DNA from 4 places in the Brenneria goodwinii genome. Region 3 is predicted to be linked to each of the others. Evidence: predicted binding sites of a transcription regulator. Region 3 holds the regulator's gene; each other region holds the start of a gene.

Region 1 (2,207 bases), 980 kb from region 3:
GGCATTAAACGTCATGCCGACGATTAAGGGGAAACCGCCCGGCGATTGCGCGAGCGTTAGTTGCAGAAATGCCGCACCAACTGGGCGATCAGATCGCGGGTTGGCGTAATAAAGGCGGTATCGAGGAACTCGTCCGGCTGATGCGCTTGCTCGATAGAGCCAGGGCCCAGAACCAGCGTCGGGCAGAGTTCTTGGATAAACGGCGCTTCGGTGCAGTAATTGACGACTTCCGTTTGCGTACCCAATAGTTTTTCCACTACCGCGACTAAACGATGGTCTGCCGGACATTCGTAACCGGGGATCGGCGGATGCAGTTCGCTGATGGTCAAACGGCCCGGCCAGCGCTGACTGACCGGCGCCAGCGTTTCCGACAGCACTCCGTTCAGGTCGCCGAGCGTCAGCCCCGGCAGCGGACGGATATCCATGTGCAGTTCACAGCAGGCGCAAATTCGGTTCGGCGCATCGCCGCCGTGGATATGGCCCAGATTCATGGTCGGATAGGGGATGGCGAACGCCGCATTGTGATAGCGCTCCTGCAACGTCTTGCGCAGCACCAGCAGATGGGAGATCGCATCGTGCATCAATTCGATAGCGTTAACGCCGCGCGACGGATCGCTGGAATGCCCGGATTGGCCCTGAATACGGATGGCGCTGGACATATGTCCTTTATGGGCGCGCACCGGGTGCAGCGATGTCGGTTCGCCGATAATGGCGCAGTCCGGTCTGACCTGGGTGGAGGCGGCAAAATATTTGGCGCCGGCCATGGTGGTCTCTTCATCCGCGGTGGCAAGAATATAAAGCGGTTTGGTCAGTTTGGTTGGGTCGATGTCGCGCAGCGTATCAACAATAAAGGCAAAGAAGCCTTTCATGTCGGCCGTTCCCAGGCCGTACAGCTTATTATCATGTTCGGTCAGCGTGAAGGGATCGCGCGTCCAGCGCCCGTCATCGAAAGGTACGGTGTCCGTATGTCCCGCCAGCAGTAAGCCGCCTTTGCCTTCCCCGATTCGGGCCAGCATATTGAATTTATTTCGGGTGCCGGGTACTGGCTGAACGTCGACGTGAAAGCCCAAATCCGTGAACCAGCCGGACAGCAGATTGATTAATGCCTGATTACTTTGATCGAGCGTACTGTCGGTCGCGCTGATGGACGGCGTTGCGATCAACGCCCGGTATAGCTCAATAAAAGGGGGTAAATTCATCTTCACAGTTGACAGCCTCTGGTTAGGATAGTATCAATATTCATGCATTTATTTTGAATAAAAATACAGTAACGCTAAGTGAAAGGAAACCTTAAGATACCTTTGGCGATGAATTCATCATGTCGCATAGCTTCGCGGATGAGCCGCGTTATGATGCCGCCCGTCCGTCGATGAGTAAGTAAGGTTCACCGATCTCATGCCGAATAGGTTGATTGCTGGCGCAGGCGGTTATTCCGGCGCTGAATTAGCGCGTTATCTTAACCGCCGCCCGCAAATGAACATAACCGCTTTAGCCGTTTCAACGCAAAGTGTAGATGCGGGAACATTGATTTGCGCTTCGCATCCGCGCTTGCAAGGCATTATCGACCGGCCGTGTGCGTCATCGATGGGGTTTTTCTGGCAATGAGTGACAAAGTCGGTCACGATCTGGCATCGGATTTACAGGCCCGTCGCCTGTCGATTGCCGCTGGCGCAATGTATGAATATTCGTTTGGATTTCCTGGAAACACAGTCTTTACTTTGATTACCATTTACCATTCTGAGGCGCGAAGAGAACAATGAATCCGTTAATTATCAAGCTAGGTGGCGTTTTACTGGATAGCGAAGAAGCGTTGGAACGCCTCTTTACGGCGCTGGTGACCTATCGCCGGCAACATCAGCGCCCGCTTGTGATTGTGCACGGCGGCGGATGCCTGGTTGACGATCTGATGAAAAAACTGTCGTTGCCGGTGGTGAAGAAAAACGGCCTGCGTGTGACTCCCGCCGATCAGATTGACATTATTACCGGCGCGTTGGCCGGCTCGGCGAATAAAACGCTGTTGTCGTGGGCGAAAAAGCACGGTATTAGCGCCGTCGGCCTGTGCCTGGCGGACGGCGGCAGCACCAAGGTAACGCAGTTGGACGAAGCGCTGGGCTATGTCGGCAGAGCCGAAGCGGGTTCTCCGGCGTTGCTGAACACGCTGTTATCCGCGGGATATCTGCCGGTCGTCAGCTCCATCGGCATGACCG
Region 2 (2,207 bases), 460 kb from region 3:
AGTTATACAGCTCCTGTTTTTTCCTCGGCAGCATTTCCACTTCAGCGAGCAGGAATCCGCGTTCCTGAAACCAGTGGATGCTGTGAGTGGTCAGGACAAAAAGCTTTTTCAGCCCCTGCAGGCGGGCCTGCGCGGCGATCCTTTGCAGCAACATGTCGCCGCGTGACGAGCTGCGATAGTCCGGGTGCACCGCCACACACGCCATTTCACCGATGCTCTCTTCCGTAAACGGGTAAAGTGCGGCGCAGGCTATGGTCAGGTTATCGCGTACGATGACGGTGAATTTATCGATCTCCATTTCCAATTGCTCGCGGGAACGTCTGACCAGAATGCCTTGTTGTTCCAGTGGGCGAATCAGTTCCAGAATGCCGCCGATATCGTTAATCGTCGCGCGGCGAACCTGTTCGGCGCTTTCCATAACGATCTGCGTACCGATGCCGTCACGGGAAAACAGTTCCTGCAGCAAGGCGCCATCGACCTGATAACTCATCAGGTGGCTGCGGCGCACGCCGCTGCGGCAGGCTTTAACCGCGCCGCGCAGGAATCTGACCGTACCGGACTGGTAATCGCCTTCCTGTTCCAACGCTTCAATCCGTTTTTGGGCCTCATCCGGAAATAGTTCGGAAATGATTTTGCCGTTTTCATCCGTCACACCCTGTGAAGAACAGAAGCCAATCATTTTTTCCGCCCGGAGTTTGATCGCCAATTGGGTGGCGACCTCTTCGGACGTCAGATTAAAACTCTCTCCGGTGACGGAAACCGCTACGGGGCCCAGCAGCACAATCGCGCCGCTGTCTAGCTGACGGTGCAGGGCATCTTCGTCAATGCGGCGAATACGGCCGCTGTGGCAGTAGTCAACGCCGTCATCCACGCCGAGGGGCTGGGCGATAATAAAGTTCCCGCTGACGACGTTGATGTGCGCGCCCTGCAGCGGCGTATTATTCAGGCTCATGGACAGACGGGCGGTAATATCCAACTGCAGCATCCCGGCGGCCTGCTTAACCAGCTCCAGCGTCGTGCTGTCTGTGATACGGATGTTTTTATGGTAAACCGGCTCGTAATGATGCGTGGTCAGATTGCTATCGATCTGCGGACGGGCGCCATAAACCACCACCAGCTTAATGCCCAGGCTATGCAGTAGCCCGATATCATTGACGATGTTGGCGAAGTTTTCATGCTCGATGGCTTCTCCACCCAGCATGATGACAAAAGTTTTGCCACGGTGGGCATTGATATAGGGAACGGTGTGGCGAAAGCCCTCCACCAGTTCTGTACTACGCTCCTTCACTGCGACTCCTTTTGAATTTTTATTCGTAATTTTTGTATTTTTATTCTTTGCGAGGTAAAAGGCAAGGGGTATGTAATAAGCAAAGTCAATGCCGCCGCAATTTGCAAGAAGCGGGAAGAAAAAGCGTAAGAATGATTTTTGCATGACACCGGAGTAGAGATTAGTTAAAGTTTTTGACAATTTTGCGATTTCTGCTTCCCGTAGTTGGCAGTGGCACTGTAATCAGACCGGAGTTGCATGTCTTACTCGAATCACAATCCGACTCGGCGGCGTCTGCTGCAAAGCGCTGCGGCAACCTGGCTGTTAAGTGTAAGCGGCGTTGGCTTGGCCGCCGCGGCGCAGGTCATCGCCGTACGCGTATGGCCTTCTTCTTCCTATACCCGGGTAACGCTGGAGTCGAATCTTTCGCTTAAATATAAGCAGTTCATCCTCGGCAATCCGGATCGCCTGGTGGTGGATATTGAAAATATTCATCTCAACAGCGTCCTGAAGAATATTCCCAGTCAGTTTCATCAAAACGATCCGTTGATTAAAAATGCCAGAATCGGCCAGTTCGACAAGAATACGGTACGGTTGGTTCTTGAGCTAAAACAAGGGGTTGATGCCAAGCTCTTTACGCTCAATCCGGTCGCCGAATTCAAGCATCGCCTGGTGATGGATCTTTACCCGCAGGTTGGCCGTTATGATAACGAAGAGGATCCGCTGCTGGCGCTGTTGGAGGATTACAACAAGGGCGATCTGGAGCGGACATTACCGGCGGAGGCGCCGCAGGCAGGGAAGGCCGGGCGCGACCGCCCTCTGGTTATCATGCTGGATCCCGGCCACGGCGGTGAAGATCCGGGGGCGATTGGTAAAAATAAAACCCGCGAAAAAGATGTCGTGCTGCAAATCGCCCGCCGTCTTCGCGCGCTGATCGATC
Region 3 (2,207 bases):
CCAGATTACGAACGATACCCGCATTAACATTGAACAAATCTGAACGATCCATCCCCGGTTTACGAGCCACGCCGGCAGATATCAACACAATGTCCGCGCCGACCAGAGCTGGAGTTGCATCAGGACCACAGTAACCTTTGATTTTTACCGCGGTAGGAATATGGCTCAGATCGACAGCAACACCCGGTGTTACCGGCGCGATATCGTATAGGGATAATTCTGAACCTGAAGGAAGCTGGGTTTTGAGGAGGAGAGCAAGGGCCTGACCAATGCCGCCTGCTGCGCCAAGAACTACAACTTTCATCCTAAACTCCTTATTATCGTAAAGTACAAGAGTGCAGTGAATTCATTTAATAAAAGAAAAAGAAAAATAGAGCGTATTCATTTGCCGTCTATGGATAATACTTAAAGACTGAGAATACTCTATGTCCATAATAATAAACCATAAACAGCTATTAATTAGAAAGGTAAGTAAAGTTAGTAGGCTTCAGGCCAGTAACGTAGCACTCATTTATGGCCGATGAATAGGAGAGCTACAGTATATCAAGCATAAACATCTCAATAACATCATTCTGATAACATTTAATTCACTTTTATGTGACTTGCAACGCATTTTTCAGACTCAATGATTCACAAACTTTTTTTAAGTGTTTTCTCACATAACCAACAAACCATCATTGGCGAGAATATACGCATTACGGTTGCATAAAAATTCATTTATCTGCATAATCACGGATTAATCAACCCTATAAATCCGGTGCAGAATGCGTAATTCGACAAAACAAGAAGACTTAGTTAAAGCGTTCAAAGCGCTGCTGAAAGAGGAAAAATTCAGCTCTCAAAGTGAGATTGTTCAAGCGTTGCAAGACGATGGATTTGAAAACATCAATCAGTCCAAAGTCTCGCGCATGCTGACCAAGTTTGGCGCCGTGCGTACGCGCAACGCTAAAATGGAAATGGTTTACTGCCTGCCGGCGGAACTGGGCGTGCCCACCACCACCAGTCCGCTCAAAAACCTGGTGCGCGATGTCGACTTCAATGACGCCGTTGTGGTTATTCACACCAGCCCAGGCGCGGCTCAGCTGATTGCCCGCTTGCTCGACTCGCTGGGCAAGTCGGAAGGCATACTGGGCACCATCGCCGGCGATGACACTATCTTTACCACGCCCGCCAGAGGATTCAGCGTTAAACAACTCTATGAAGCTATTCTGGTGCTGTTTGAACAAGAGCTCTAGCTTTGAGTCATCAATAACAAACGCTCGGCGTCATCCTGATATGGACAAACGCCGAGAAATCACCTGTAACGAGGATTAGCGGTGATTAGCGGCTCAGATGGCCGGTAATTCAGCCAACGGCCAGCGCGGGCGCACCGTCACGCCAAGATCCCGAGTTTCCCCTTGTTGCAGGCGAATCGCCCCCGCATAGGCAATCATGGCGCCGTTGTCGGTGCAAAATTCGGGACGGGCATAAAATACCGTGCCTCCTCGTTTTGTCATCATCTCTCCCAAACGTTGACGCAGCGTACGATTGGCGCTTACTCCCCCCGCCATAACCAACCTTTTGAAGCCGGTTTCATCCAGCGCGCGGCGACATTTAATCGCCAGCGTATCCACAACGGCGTCTTCGAAAGCGCGCGCAATATCCGCGCGCGTTTGTTCATCGCCGCCGCTGTTGCGGATCGTATTGGCGGCAAACGTTTTCAGACCGGAGAAACTGAAATCCAGCCCGGGGCGATCGGTCATGGGGCGCGGGAACGTAAACCGCGCGGCATTCCCGGCCTGAGCCATTTTTGACAGCATCGGACCACCCGGGTAATCCAGCCCCAGTAATTTGGCCGTTTTATCGAACGCTTCGCCGGCGGCATCATCAATGGATTCCCCAAGCAACCGATACTCGCCAATACCGGTTACGCTGATTAGCTGAGTGTGACCACCGGAAACCAGCAGTGCGACGAAAGGAAATTCGGGAGGATTATCTTCCAGCATGGGCGCCAACAGATGCCCTTCCATGTGATGCACCGCGACGGCCGGGACATTCCAGGCAAACGCCAACGCCCGGCCGACGGTTGCTCCGACCAATAGCGCCCCCACCAGGCCCGGGCCGGATGTATAGGCGACACCGTCGATGTCTCCGGCTTTTAAATCCGCTTCACGCAGCGCGGCCTGAATCAACGGCACGGTTTTACGAACGTGATCGCGGGAAGCCAG
Region 4 (2,207 bases), 170 kb from region 3:
GCGCGGCAAGGGGTTGGCCAGACAGTTAGCCTTACAGGCGCTGGACTTTGCCCGTCAGCACGGTTTTCGCCGTTGCTATCTGGAAACCACCAGCCATTTAACCAGCGCTATCCGCCTGTACCAGTCATTAGGGTTTGAACATATTCCCTATTCCATGGGCAATACCCGTCACACCGATTGTGAAGTGACCATGCTGAAAATGCTGTAGCCCGTTTATCTTCCCCTTGGAGGCGCTCAGGATCTTTGCGGGATCAACGGCAGAATCGGCAAGGTGGAATAAAAGGCGGGGAGTGAGGCGGGTCATCAGCCGTGGCGTTTTCACGGCCACGGCTTTGATGCGGAGCTTAATAATTAATGACGCTTACCATCATCATCTTCGTCATAGAAGTCTTCGTCGTTCGCTTCTTCGCCTTCCTCACCATCGGGATCTTCAAAGTAGGTGCCCCAACCGTCGTAGTTCACGCCATAGCGTTCGGCCAGCGTCAAAAGTTGTTCCACCTGAGCGTCGATCACTTCCGCATTCAATGACACTTCACTGATGGCATCACAGCACATCAACAAAATGCCGTCTTCCACTTCAAGCTCTTCCGCATCCGTCACTTCATAACCCAGTTTGAACGCTTCCACGGCGACTTTTTCCAGCACGTCGAACTGCTCGGCTGAGAAATGGTGCTCAATGGTATAAAGCGCATCCGGATCGCTGCCGTCATCCAGCAGTTCTTCGATGATCAGCCGTGTCTCTTCACGTTGTTCTTCCAGCAATTCGCGGTTTGCCATACCTCATTCCTCATTAACCGACGTAATATTCCGCCATTCTCCCACAGCCCTGCGGCCGTCTCCACCATAAAGTTTGATCCTGACACTTGAATTTGAATAATTACACATATAAAGTGAATTTTAATTCAATCATTGCGGCTGAGCCGCATGGAGATATGCGCCATGACATCATTTTATAAACGCCATTTTTTAAGATTAATGGATTTTACGCCCGTAGAAATTGCCACTCTTTTAGCCCTGTCGACGAAACTAAAAGCCGATAAAAAAAGCGGAAAAGAGATCCGCCATCTGCAAGGCAAGAACATCGCACTCATCTTCGAAAAAGATTCAACACGTACGCGTTGCTCTTTCGAAGTTGCTGCATACGATCAAGGGGCGCAGGTAACCTACCTGGCGCCGAGCGGAAGCCAAATCGGGCACAAAGAGTCCATCAAGGATACGGCGCGCGTTTTGGGAAAAATGTACGACGGCATCCAGTACCGCGGCTACGGCCAGCAGATCGTTGAAACGCTGGCGCAGTACGCCGGCGTCCCTGTCTGGAACGGTCTGACGGATGAATTTCATCCGACGCAGCTGCTGGCGGATCTGCTGACGATGCAGGAGCATTTACCGGCCAAGTCGCTGTCGGACATGAAGATGGCCTACGTGGGCGACGCCCGTAACAATATGGGCAATACCATGCTGGAAGCCGCCGCCTTAACCGGGCTGGATTTGCGTCTGGTCGCGCCCAAAGCCTGCTGGCCGGAAGAGGGACTGGTGGCGGAGTGCCAGGCCGCGGCCCAACAAACCGGCGGCAGCATCACCCTGACGGAAGATATTGCCGAGGGCGTGGCCGGCGTCGACTACATCTATACCGACGTGTGGGTCTCCATGGGCGAACCCAAAGAGGCCTGGCAGGAGCGCATTACTCTGCTGAAGCCTTATCAGGTCAACATGGCGATGATTGCCGCTACCGGTAATCCGCAGGTGAAATTCCTGCACTGCCTGCCGGCGTTTCATGACGACCAAACCACACTCGGCAAACAGATGGCCGAACAGTACGGCCTGCATGGCGGGATGGAAGTCACGGATGAAGTGTTTGAATCCGCGCACAGCATTGTGTTCGATCAGGCGGAAAACCGGATGCACACCATTAAAGCGGTGATGGTGGCGACGCTGAGTCAGGATTAATCAAGCGGTTGATCGCCATCTTCCCGTCATTCCCGCGCAGGCGGGAATCAGCCAATGGCTGTTTACGGTTTCAGCAGGAGTTCCCCGCCTACTGACACGGGAATGACGGGGATAGCTGGCGGGGATGACGGGGATAGTGGGTAGAGATGCTGAAAACGGCGCTACCGTACCAATGCCGCGTCAATCTTCACCACGGCTTTACGCACGCGCGCCGGTTCTCCGACCGCGCACAGCGGCTTGTGAACTTCGCCGGGGAAAAA

The links. The regulator ArgR, encoded in region 3, controls arginine synthesis, uptake and breakdown. The targets are predictions, from matches to a motif close to ANTGAATAAAAATACANT.
Region 1: a site for ArgR is predicted at 1,252-1,269, ahead of argE (acetylornithine deacetylase). Genes of this name have one in related genera too.
Region 2: a site for ArgR is predicted at 1,320-1,337, ahead of argA (amino-acid N-acetyltransferase). Genes of this name have one in related genera too.
Region 4: a site for ArgR is predicted at 890-907, ahead of argF (ornithine carbamoyltransferase). Genes of this name have one in related genera too.

Annotation. Positions count from the first base shown of each region.
Region 1 covers NZ_CP014137.1:4,526,473-4,528,679, forward strand. The annotation lists gene argE (acetylornithine deacetylase) at 57-1,205, opposite strand; partial or broken gene ACN28R_RS20050 (N-acetyl-gamma-glutamyl-phosphate reductase) at 1,396-1,646, shown strand; gene argB (acetylglutamate kinase) at 1,757-2,207, shown strand, end outside.
Region 2 covers NZ_CP014137.1:3,087,300-3,089,506, reverse strand. The annotation lists gene argA (amino-acid N-acetyltransferase) at 1-1,288, opposite strand, end outside; gene amiC (N-acetylmuramoyl-L-alanine amidase AmiC) at 1,526-2,207, shown strand, end outside.
Region 3 covers NZ_CP014137.1:3,548,593-3,550,799, forward strand. The annotation lists gene mdh (malate dehydrogenase) at 1-304, opposite strand, end outside; gene argR (transcriptional regulator ArgR) at 765-1,235, shown strand; gene tsaD (tRNA (adenosine(37)-N6)-threonylcarbamoyltransferase complex transferase subunit TsaD) at 1,329-2,207, opposite strand, start outside.
Region 4 covers NZ_CP014137.1:3,714,032-3,716,238, forward strand. The annotation lists gene ACN28R_RS16475 (GNAT family N-acetyltransferase) at 1-208, shown strand, start outside; gene rraB (ribonuclease E inhibitor RraB) at 352-777, opposite strand; gene argF (ornithine carbamoyltransferase) at 940-1,947, shown strand; gene ACN28R_RS16490 (NanQ anomerase/TabA/YiaL family protein) at 2,109-2,207, opposite strand, start outside.